DNA from 3 places in the Pseudocitrobacter sp. 2023LY-00077 genome. Region 1 is predicted to be linked to each of the others. Evidence: predicted binding sites of a transcription regulator. Region 1 holds the regulator's gene; each other region holds the start of a gene.
The links. The regulator CRP, encoded in region 1, controls carbon source genes, mostly activating them, when cyclic AMP is high. The targets are predictions, from matches to a motif close to ATGTGANNNNNNTCACAT.

Region 1 (3,281 bases):
CAGTTTCGCGGTTAATCTTACCGACTCGGGAGTTGTTCGCTATGTCTGCCAAACATCCGGTTATCGCCGTCACGGGTTCCAGCGGGGCGGGAACCACCACCACCAGCCTAGCGTTCCGCAAGATTTTCGCCCAGCTCAAACTCCATGCCGCAGAGGTGGAAGGCGACAGCTTTCATCGCTACACGCGTCCGGAAATGGACTTAGCTATTCGTAAGGCGCGCGATATGGGGCGTCATATCAGCTACTTCGGGCCGGATGCCAACGACTTCAGCCTGCTGGAACAAACGTTCCGCGAGTACGGGCACAGCGGCACCGGACAGTCGCGAAAATATCTGCATACCTATGATGAAGCCGTGCCGTGGAATCAGGTGCCGGGAACCTTTACCCCGTGGCAACCGCTGCCTGAGCCGACCGACGTGCTGTTCTATGAAGGGCTGCACGGCGGCGTGGTCACGCCGCATCATGATGTGGCAAAGCATGTCGATTTACTGGTGGGTGTGGTGCCAATCGTAAACCTGGAGTGGATCCAGAAGATGATCCGCGACACCAGCGAGCGGGGTCACTCCCGCGAGGCGGTGATGGATTCCGTGGTCCGTTCGATGGAAGATTACATCAACTACATCACCCCGCAGTTCTCGCGCACGCATCTCAACTTCCAGCGTGTGCCAACGGTCGATACCTCCGATCCCTTCGCCGCCAAAGGCATTCCGTCGCTGGATGAGAGCTTTGTGGTGATCCACTTCCGCAATCTCGATAATATCGATTTCCCGTGGCTGCTGGCGATGTTGCAGGGCTCGTTTATCTCGCATATGAATACGCTGGTAGTGCCCGGCGGCAAGATGGGGCTGGCGATGGAATTGATCATGACGCCGCTGGTGCAGCGGTTGATGGAAGGGAAGAAGATTGGGTGAAGGGTGCAGGCTGGGCCCCTCACCCCGGCCCTCTCCCGCAGGGAGAGGGAGAAAATCAGCGCAGAACCTGAACACCGCACGGTCAGTCCCCTCTCCCTGCGGGAGAGGGTTAGGGTGAGGGGTGTCTCAACTTACCCCTCCACCACCTCATAAGAATGGGTAATGTTCACCGCTTTGCCCAGCATCAGCGCCACTGAACAATATTTCTCAGCGGACAAATCCACCGCACGGGACACCGCCGCATCTTTCAGCTCTTTGCCGGTCACAATGAAGTGCAGATTAATGTGCGTGAACAGACGTGGCGCTTCTTCGCGGCGTTCAGACGTCAGTTTAACTTCACAATCGGTCACGTCGTAACGGCCCTTTTGCAGAATAGACACCACGTCGATAGCGCTACAGCCGCCCGCTGCCATCAGCACGATTTCCATCGGGCTTGGCGCTTTATCACCTGAGTTGCCATCCATCAAAATCTGGTGCCCGGAAGCCGACTCACCCAGGAAGGTTAACCCTTCAACCCATTTCACACGCGCTTGCATAATTGTCACTCCAGAGTTGCAAATTTATTGTCAGATTACGCGCACATAACAAATCTCGCAACGGAAGTAGACCTGGGTCATGCTGAAGCGAGACACCAGGAGACACACGGCAAAAGCTATGCTAAAACAGTCGGGATGCTACAGAGATACATAAACGTACTGCATGTATGCAGAGGACATCACATACTGGTCGCGACAATCTTTGACGACCAACTTCCCAGGTAGAGGGAAGGATATTATTTCAACCAGTGGCTGCCTGATTTATGCCGCTGGCGATAGCTTATAACAGAGGATAACCGCGCATGGTGCTTGGCAAACCGCAAACAGACCCGACTCTCGAATGGTTCTTGTCTCATTGCCACATTCATAAGTACCCATCGAAGAGCACGCTGATTCACCAGGGTGAAAAAGCGGAAACGCTGTACTACATCGTTAAAGGCTCCGTGGCAGTACTCATCAAGGATGAGGAAGGCAAAGAGATGATCCTTTCCTACCTCAACCAGGGCGATTTCATCGGTGAACTGGGCCTGTTTGAAGAAGGCCAGGAACGTAGCGCCTGGGTTCGGGCGAAAACCGCCTGTGAAGTGGCTGAAATCTCCTATAAGAAATTCCGTCAGCTCATCCAGGTTAACCCGGATATCCTGATGCGTCTCTCGTCTCAGATGGCGCGCCGTCTGCAGGTCACCTCTGAGAAAGTGGGCAACCTGGCGTTCCTCGACGTTACCGGTCGTATCGCGCAGACGCTGCTGAATCTGGCAAAACAGCCGGATGCTATGACCCACCCGGACGGTATGCAGATCAAAATCACCCGTCAGGAAATCGGTCAGATCGTCGGCTGCTCTCGTGAAACCGTGGGTCGTATCCTGAAGATGCTGGAAGATCAGAACCTGATCTCCGCACACGGTAAAACGATCGTCGTTTACGGCACGCGTTAATCCCGTCTGACGGCGTATTGTTCGCGCAATACGCCGTTTTTGTCTCGTATGTGGCGCAGGCTGATTTACCATCCGGAAGTCAACTATGCACTGCGGCAAACGCTGGTGTTATGTTTGCCGGTCGCCGTCGGCCTGATTCTTGGCCAGCTTCAACACGGCTTACTGTTCTCTTTAGTGCCTGCCTGCTGCAACATCGCCGGGTTGGATACTCCCCATAAACGTTTCTTCAAACGCCTGATTATCGGTGGGTCGCTGTTCGCCGGTTGCAGCCTGATTGTGCAACTGCTGTTGGCCGATGATATCCCGCTGCCGTTTATTCTCACCGGTCTGGCGATGGTGCTGGGCGTTACCGCCGAAATCAGCGCCCTGCACGGGCGATTACTTCCGGCCTCGCTAATTGCCGCGATTTTTACCCTGAGCCTGGCGGGCAATATGCCTATCTGGGAACCGTTACTGATCTACGCGCTCGGCACGCTGTGGTACGGGTTGTTCAACTGGTTTTGGTTCTGGCTGTGGCGTGAACAACCGCTACGCGAGTCGTTAAGCCTGCTTTACCGCCAACTGGCGGAGTACTGCGAAGCCAAATATAGCCTGCTGACGCAACATACCGACCCCAATACCGCCCTGCCGCCGTTGCTTAATCGTCAGCAGAAAGTGGTCGATCTGATTTCCCAGTGCTATCAGCAGATGCACATGCTGGCGGCCAATCAGCACAATGATTACAAGCGCCTGCTGCGCGCCTTCCAGATGGGGCTGGATTTGCAGGAGCACATTTCGGTGAGTCTGCACCAGCCGGAAGAGGTGCAAAAACTGGTCGAGCGCAGCCACGCCGAAGCGGTGATTCGCTGGAACGCGCAAACCGTCGCCGCGCGCCTGCGGGTCATGGCCGATGATATTCT
Region 2 (3,281 bases), on a different contig from region 1:
GTTTTTGCCGGTGCGTAAATCACCGGTACTTTCTCGCCTTTCACCGTGATATCCGCCAGCGTCGGCTGGGACGGCATATCCATATCCCACAGATCGTGGTGAACGGTCTGGTAGCTCCACACCAGTTTGCCGGTAGTGGCGTTCAGCGCCACGATGGAGCTGGCGTAGCGTTCCTGTTCCGGCGTACGGTTGCCGCCCCAGATATCCGGGGTGGTCACGCCCATCGGCAGGTAGACCAGATCCAGCTTCGCGTCATAGGCCGCCGGGGCCCAGGAGTTGGGTGAGTTGAACGTGAAGGTGTGTTCATCCGACGGAATAGCGTTCGGATCTTTCGCGCCTGGATCAAACGCCCACAGCAGCTTACCGGTGTTCACGTCGAAGCCACGAATAACGCCAGAGGTTTCACGGGTTGAGAAGTTATCGGTCACCGAACCGGCAATCACGATAGTTTTATCGGTGATAATCGGTGGAGAGGTGGGTTCATACAGGCCTGGCGTGGTATCCGGCATGTTGGTTTGCAGGTTGAGGATACCTTTGTTGGCAAAGGTTTCGCACAGCTTGCCGGTTTCAGCGTTGACCGCAAACAGACGACCATCATTCACAGGCAGAATGATACGACGTGGACAGTCGGCTACCACTTCCGGGCTCGCTGTTTCAGCGCGCGCTTCGTGGTATGAAACACCACGGCAGGTGACGTGCTGGAAGCTGGAATTGGAATTCAGTTGTGGGTCGAAATGCCACTTCTCTTTCCCGGTGGCCGCATCAAGCGCGAACAGACGCTGGTGGGCGGTACAGAGATAAAGCATGTTGCCGACTTTAATCGGCGTCACTTCGTTGGTCAGCTCACCCGGATCGTCCTCGCGCTTCAGGTCACCCGTGCGGAAAACCCAGGCTTCTTTTAACTTGTGAACGTTCTCGGCGTTGATCTGCTTGAGGGGGGAGAAACGCTGGCCTTCCTGATTACGACCATAGGCAGGCCAGTCTTGATCCGCCACGGTGGAAATCGGTTCGGCTGGGGTCGCATCAGCACTCAGCGTGCCATTGACTTCCTGCGGGTCATTGAAGCCAGCCCAGGTCAGGATGCCGCCGCTAATCAGCAGCGCGACAACCAGCGCGGCAACGGCTCCGCCGGAAGGGATAATCAGGCGACGCCAGACAAAGGGCAGAATCAGCCAGATACCGAAGAAGACCAGAATATCGCTGCGCGGAGTCAGCGCCCAGAAGTCAAAGCCGACTTCCCAAACGCCCCAAATCATGGTCGCCAGCAGGAAAGCCGCATATAACCAAAGCGCCGCACGCTTGCCGCGCCACAGCATCGCTGCAACGGCCAGCATCACCAGACCTGCAATAGGGTAGTACCAGGAGCCGCCAATGGCGACCAGCCAGCCTCCTCCGATGAGAAGATAGAGCCCACAGATAGCCGCAAAAATGGCCGTGAGCACCACGAGTAACCGTGGTTGTTGTGAATTTGTTTCTGCCATAGAGAATACTCGCGTCAGTTTGTTAATTATTGCTTTCAATAGATTATAGGATTTAACAAGTGTGACGGGTATCACAAAATTTGCTTTATTATCCAATTCAGCGGAGAAATCGATTTGCTGGTATACTGACGCGCTTGCCGAACGACGTCTGGGCGTAGCGCCGGGATGTCGATAGATTTACCTCTAAAATCATATGGTTAGTTTTATGAAACATACTGTGGAAGTGATGATCCCGGAAGCGGAGATCAAAGCGCGTATCGCTGAATTGGGCCGTCAGATTACTGAGCACTATAAAGACAGTGGCAGTGAAATGGTGTTAGTGGGTTTGCTGCGCGGCTCATTTATGTTCATGGCTGACCTGTGCCGTGAAGTGCATGTCTCCCACGAAGTCGATTTTATGACGGCTTCCAGCTACGGCAGCGGTATGTCCACCACCCGTGACGTGAAGATCCTCAAAGACCTGGATGAAGACATTCGCGGTAAAGATGTTTTAATCGTGGAAGACATTATCGACTCCGGGAACACGCTGTCGAAAGTACGCGAAATTCTCAGCCTGCGTGGGCCGAAATCACTGGCAATCTGTACGCTGCTGGATAAACCGTCCCGCCGCGAAGTGAACGTGCCGGTTGAGTACGTGGGCTTTGCCATTGAAGATGAGTTTGTGGTGGGTTATGGCATCGATTACGCACAGCGTTATCGCCATCTGCCGTATGTCGGAAAAGTGGTCCTGCTGGACGAGTAATTGACGTTTGGTGTCGGATGGCGCTTCGCTTATCCGACCTACCTGTCCTGAGCCGGGTGAGGCGATGCCGCCGCCCGGCTTTTTAACAGGTATTACTTGTGATTAGCGTGTTTCAGCTTGAGGTTGGAAATCCCGTGGCGATAGCGCTGCTCCAGGGTTTCGCGGTTGGTTGCCGTCACATCGAGATCGCGCAGCAGGCCGTCGTGAATACCGTAGGCCCAGCCGTGAACCGTCACTTTCTGCCCACGTTTCCACGCTGACTGCATAATGGTAGAGTGACCCAGGTTATACACCTGTTCCATGACGTTCAGTTCGCAAAGCGTGTCCAGACGGCGCTCCTGCGGCATTTCGCCTAACAGTGAACTGTGTTTGAACCAGATATCGCGAATGTGCAGTAACCAGTTGTTGATAAGACCCAGCTCTGGGTTTTCAACGGCTGCCTGAACACCGCCGCAGCCGTAGTGGCCGCAAATGATGATGTGCTCAACTTCCAGCACATCCACCGCGTACTGAACCACGGAGAGACAGTTCAAATCGGTGTGAATGACCAGGTTGGCAACATTTCGGTGAACAAATAATTCGCCCGGCTCAAGGCCGGTTAAACGTTCGGCGGGAACGCGGCTGTCGGAACATCCAATCCATAGAAAGCGCGGTTTCTGCGCTTGTGCCAGTTTCTCGAAAAATCCGGGGTCCTCTTCCACCAGCATTTTTGACCATAGTTCATTGTTGCTGATGAGTGTATCTATGTCTTTCATGGAGGTTAACGACCTGTAACCAAGTAAGTGCGTTGCGCTAATATAGGTCAACTCGACTTTTTTTAAAACCATACATTGAACGCAAGAATTCAAAAGAGATATTCAATGACCATTGCACTGGAACTAAAACAGCTTAAAAAAACCTATCCTGGGGGCGTCCAGGCACTGCGCGGAATCGACCTGCAAGTGGAAGCCGGAGACTTCTACGCGCTGCTCGGGCCGAACGGTGCGGGTAAATCGACCACTATCGGCATTATCAGCTCGCTGGTGAACAAATCGTCGGGCTCTGTGAGCGTGTTTGGC
Region 3 (3,281 bases), on a different contig from region 1:
GTATAGATAAAGAAAAGGTGAGCACTGAGGCTCACCTTTTTTATTGGGGTAAAACTTAGAAGCGGTAGTTGAAGTTGGTACCGAACAGCCAGGCTTTACCTTCAGATTTAAAGGTGTACGGGCCTTCCTGGAATTTAACGCTCTGTCCGTGCATGTAGGATACGCCCACATCAACAGACGCATCTTCATTAAGCGCATAGGTCGTACCGGCGCTCAGCCACAGGCGGTCCTGATCCGGAATAGAGATTGAACGATAGTTAGACGGAACCGGGCTATCATCGAAGGCGATACCGGTACGGAAGGTCCAGTTATCGTCATAGTAATAGGTGGTACCCAGCGCCAGGCGCCATGCATCTTTAAAGTTCTCGTCTTTCTGGAACAGCGTGCCGCTGCTGTTGGTTGCTTTCAGTTCTTCGAACTGGCTCCAGCTGGTGTAGGTTGCGCTATAGTGGATAGCCCACTGCGGAGCCACACGGTTGTAACCGGAGATTTCCCACATTTCTGGCAGATTCAGCGTCAGAGAACCGTTGGTGGTGCTGCCATTGGTGCCTGCCGGAAGGCCGAAATTACCGAGGATTTGGTTATATGCGGACGGCAGGTCGCTCTTATAATCGCCATCAAAGTCGATTTTCACTTCAGAACGATAGGTGAAGCCGTAACGGTTATTCTTATCCAGTTCAAACAGAATACCGGCGTTCCAGCCAAAGCCCCATTCGTCACCTTTCAGGTGCGCGATTTTAGTATCCGCCGGGATCTGGCCTACCTGGCCTGCCAGAGCCGGAGGAAGCACGCCAGAGCCTGCAACGATCTGACCTAAATCACCCGCATAGCGGTCGATCTTTGCACGGGCATAAACAGCGTTAACACCGGCCCCGAAGCTCCACTGACTGCTGAGGCGGTATGCGCCGCTCAGATTCAGGTTCACGGTTTGCAGGTCGGTTGTACCGCCGTACGCGCCAGCGGCGTAGGTGTCGTTAAACTCGGTTGCCAGACCATAGTTAGAGGTCACGGAAGCCCCCCAACCGAACTGATCGTTGATAGGCATCACGAAGTGAACGTTTGGCACCCATGCGGTAGGCGCAATGTTATCCGCTTTCAGACTGTTGCCGGTTGGCGAACGGCCTGAAACGTTTACATCCGGGTCAATATAAACCGCACCGGCAGAAAACGTCGGGCGATCAAACATCATAATCAGCGCGGGGTTACGGCTGGCGTTGCCTGCATCGTCAGCGATGGCACCTTCACCGGAATAGGCGCGGCCCAGACCAGAGGAAGAAAACTCATTAAGCTGGAAGCCTGCAGACCAGGCGTGGGTAGAAACGAGTGCCACTGCGACTGCGAGAGCAGACTTTGTAAACCGGGTTTTCTGGCTCATGACCATAACCTCATTGAGTTATTTTTATACAAAAAATGTTACATGTAGTAACAGAAGCGCGAAGTGTAGGGGCTGGACTACGTCAGAGAAATCAGACCAGTGACGAGAGTATAGGTCTGACCAGATGTGATGTTGCAATATTGTTTCTCAGATTTTACGCAGATGATCACCGAAACGGGATCTGGTTAGCAAATTTGGTGAGGTCGAGCTTCATCTGTTTGGGTGATTTTTGTTTTAGATCATTTTTAAGTGTGATTTCGGTCACTTATCTCAATTGGCATAATTAACAACTGGAGGGAGCTTTCCGGGGAGCGTAAAATAACGGCATCGTTTATCTGGCACCTTCGCGTGCATATACAGAGGAAATCTACAATGAGTAAATGCAGTGCTGATGAAACCCCGGTTTGCTGCTGTATGGATGTTGGTACCATCATGGACAACTCCGATTGCACAGCCTCCTATAGCCGCGTTTTTGCAACTCGCGCTGAAGCTGAAGAAACCCTCGCTGCGCTGACTGAACGCGCGCGTGGCGTTGAATCCGATCCGTGCGTCATCACCCCGGTCTTCAAAGACGTTGAGGGCGGCGTACAGATGGATATCGATTTTGTTTTTGCCTGCGAAGCAGAAACGCTGATCTTCCAGCTGGGTCTGCGTTAATCCTTCCCAAACGCCTCTGCGATGCAGGGGCGTTTTCTTTTCCCCCTCCAGTGTGTTTTAGCTCCCATTTTTCTCTCTCTCCGATTGGCTTAATGTAAAAAATTAGTTAAGACTGTTATCAGGTCCGACCACTTTGGTTTTATCTTTTAACAGGGGAGTTTTATGAGTCAGGCATTACCGCTTATCACCCGTCAGGGCGATCGCATTGCCATTGTCAGTGGTTTACGTACCCCATTTGCCCGTCAGGCCACCGCCTTTCACGGCGTACCGGCGATTGACCTCGGCAAAATGGTCGTGGGCGAAATGCTGGCGCGTAGCGAAATTCCCCCTGAAATGATCGAACAACTGGTCTTCGGCCAGGTTGTTCAGATGCCAGAAGCGCCAAACATTGCCCGCGAAATTGTCCTCGGTACGGGGATGAACGTGCATACGGATGCCTACAGCGTTAGTCGCGCCTGCGCTACCAGTTTTCAGGCGGTCGCCAACGTGGCCGAAAGCCTGATGGCAGGGACTATTCGCGCGGGTATTGCGGGCGGGGCGGATTCCTCTTCCGTGCTGCCGATTGGCGTCAGCAAAAAGCTGGCGCGAACGCTGGTGGATGCCAATAAAGCGCGTACGCTTGGGCAGCGTCTGAAACTCTTTTCCCGCCTTAAGCTGCGCGACCTGATGCCGGTCCCCCCGGCGGTTGCGGAGTATTCTACCGGCCTGCGGATGGGCGATACGGCTGAACAGATGGCGAAGACGTACCACATCACGCGTGAACAGCAGGATGCGCTGGCACATCGCTCGCATCAACTGGCAGCACAGGCGTGGGCGGAAGGCAAACTGGCGGATGAAGTAATGACGGCCTACGCGCCGCCGTTCCGCGACCCGCTGGAGCAGGACAACAACATACGCGGCACCTCGACGCTGGCGGATTACGCCAAACTGCGCCCGGCATTCGACCGTAAACATGGTTCTGTTACGGCGGCCAACAGTACGCCGCTGACCGATGGCGCGGCGGCGGTGATATTAATGACCGAATCGCGTGCCCGCGAGCTGGGCTTAACGCCGCTGGGCTATCTGCGCAGCTACGCGTTTACCGCCATTGAGGTGCAGCAGGATATGCTGCTCGGCCCGGCATGGGCCACGCCGCTGGCGCTCGATCGTGCGGGCCTCACCCTCGCAGATTTAACGTTGTTTGATATGCATGAAGCGTTTGCCGCACAAACGCTGGCGAATATTCAGTGCCTCGCAAGCGATCGGTTTG

Region 2: the regulator CRP is predicted to act here: its motif matches at 1,541-1,558, upstream of hpt (hypoxanthine phosphoribosyltransferase).
Region 3: the regulator CRP is predicted to act here: its motif matches at 1,625-1,642, upstream of ACWWFX_RS00890 (YfcZ/YiiS family protein).

Annotation. Positions count from the first base shown of each region.
Region 1 covers NZ_JBSPEI010000003.1:21,762-25,042, forward strand. The annotation lists gene ACWWFX_RS04545 (YheU family protein) at 1-15, shown strand, start outside; gene ACWWFX_RS04550 (phosphoribulokinase) at 42-911, shown strand; gene ACWWFX_RS04555 (OsmC family protein) at 1,043-1,447, opposite strand; gene crp (cAMP-activated global transcriptional regulator CRP) at 1,750-2,382, shown strand; gene ACWWFX_RS04565 (YccS/YhfK family putative transporter) at 2,431-3,281, shown strand, end outside.
Region 2 covers NZ_JBSPEI010000010.1:152,108-155,388, forward strand. The annotation lists gene ACWWFX_RS14525 (glucose/quinate/shikimate family membrane-bound PQQ-dependent dehydrogenase) at 1-1,481, opposite strand, end outside; gene hpt (hypoxanthine phosphoribosyltransferase) at 1,687-2,223, shown strand; gene can (carbonate dehydratase) at 2,316-2,978, opposite strand; gene ACWWFX_RS14540 (ABC transporter ATP-binding protein) at 3,084-3,281, shown strand, end outside.
Region 3 covers NZ_JBSPEI010000001.1:178,512-181,792, forward strand. The annotation lists gene fadL (long-chain fatty acid transporter FadL) at 56-1,375, opposite strand; gene ACWWFX_RS00890 (YfcZ/YiiS family protein) at 1,748-2,032, shown strand; gene fadI (acetyl-CoA C-acyltransferase FadI) at 2,195-3,281, shown strand, end outside.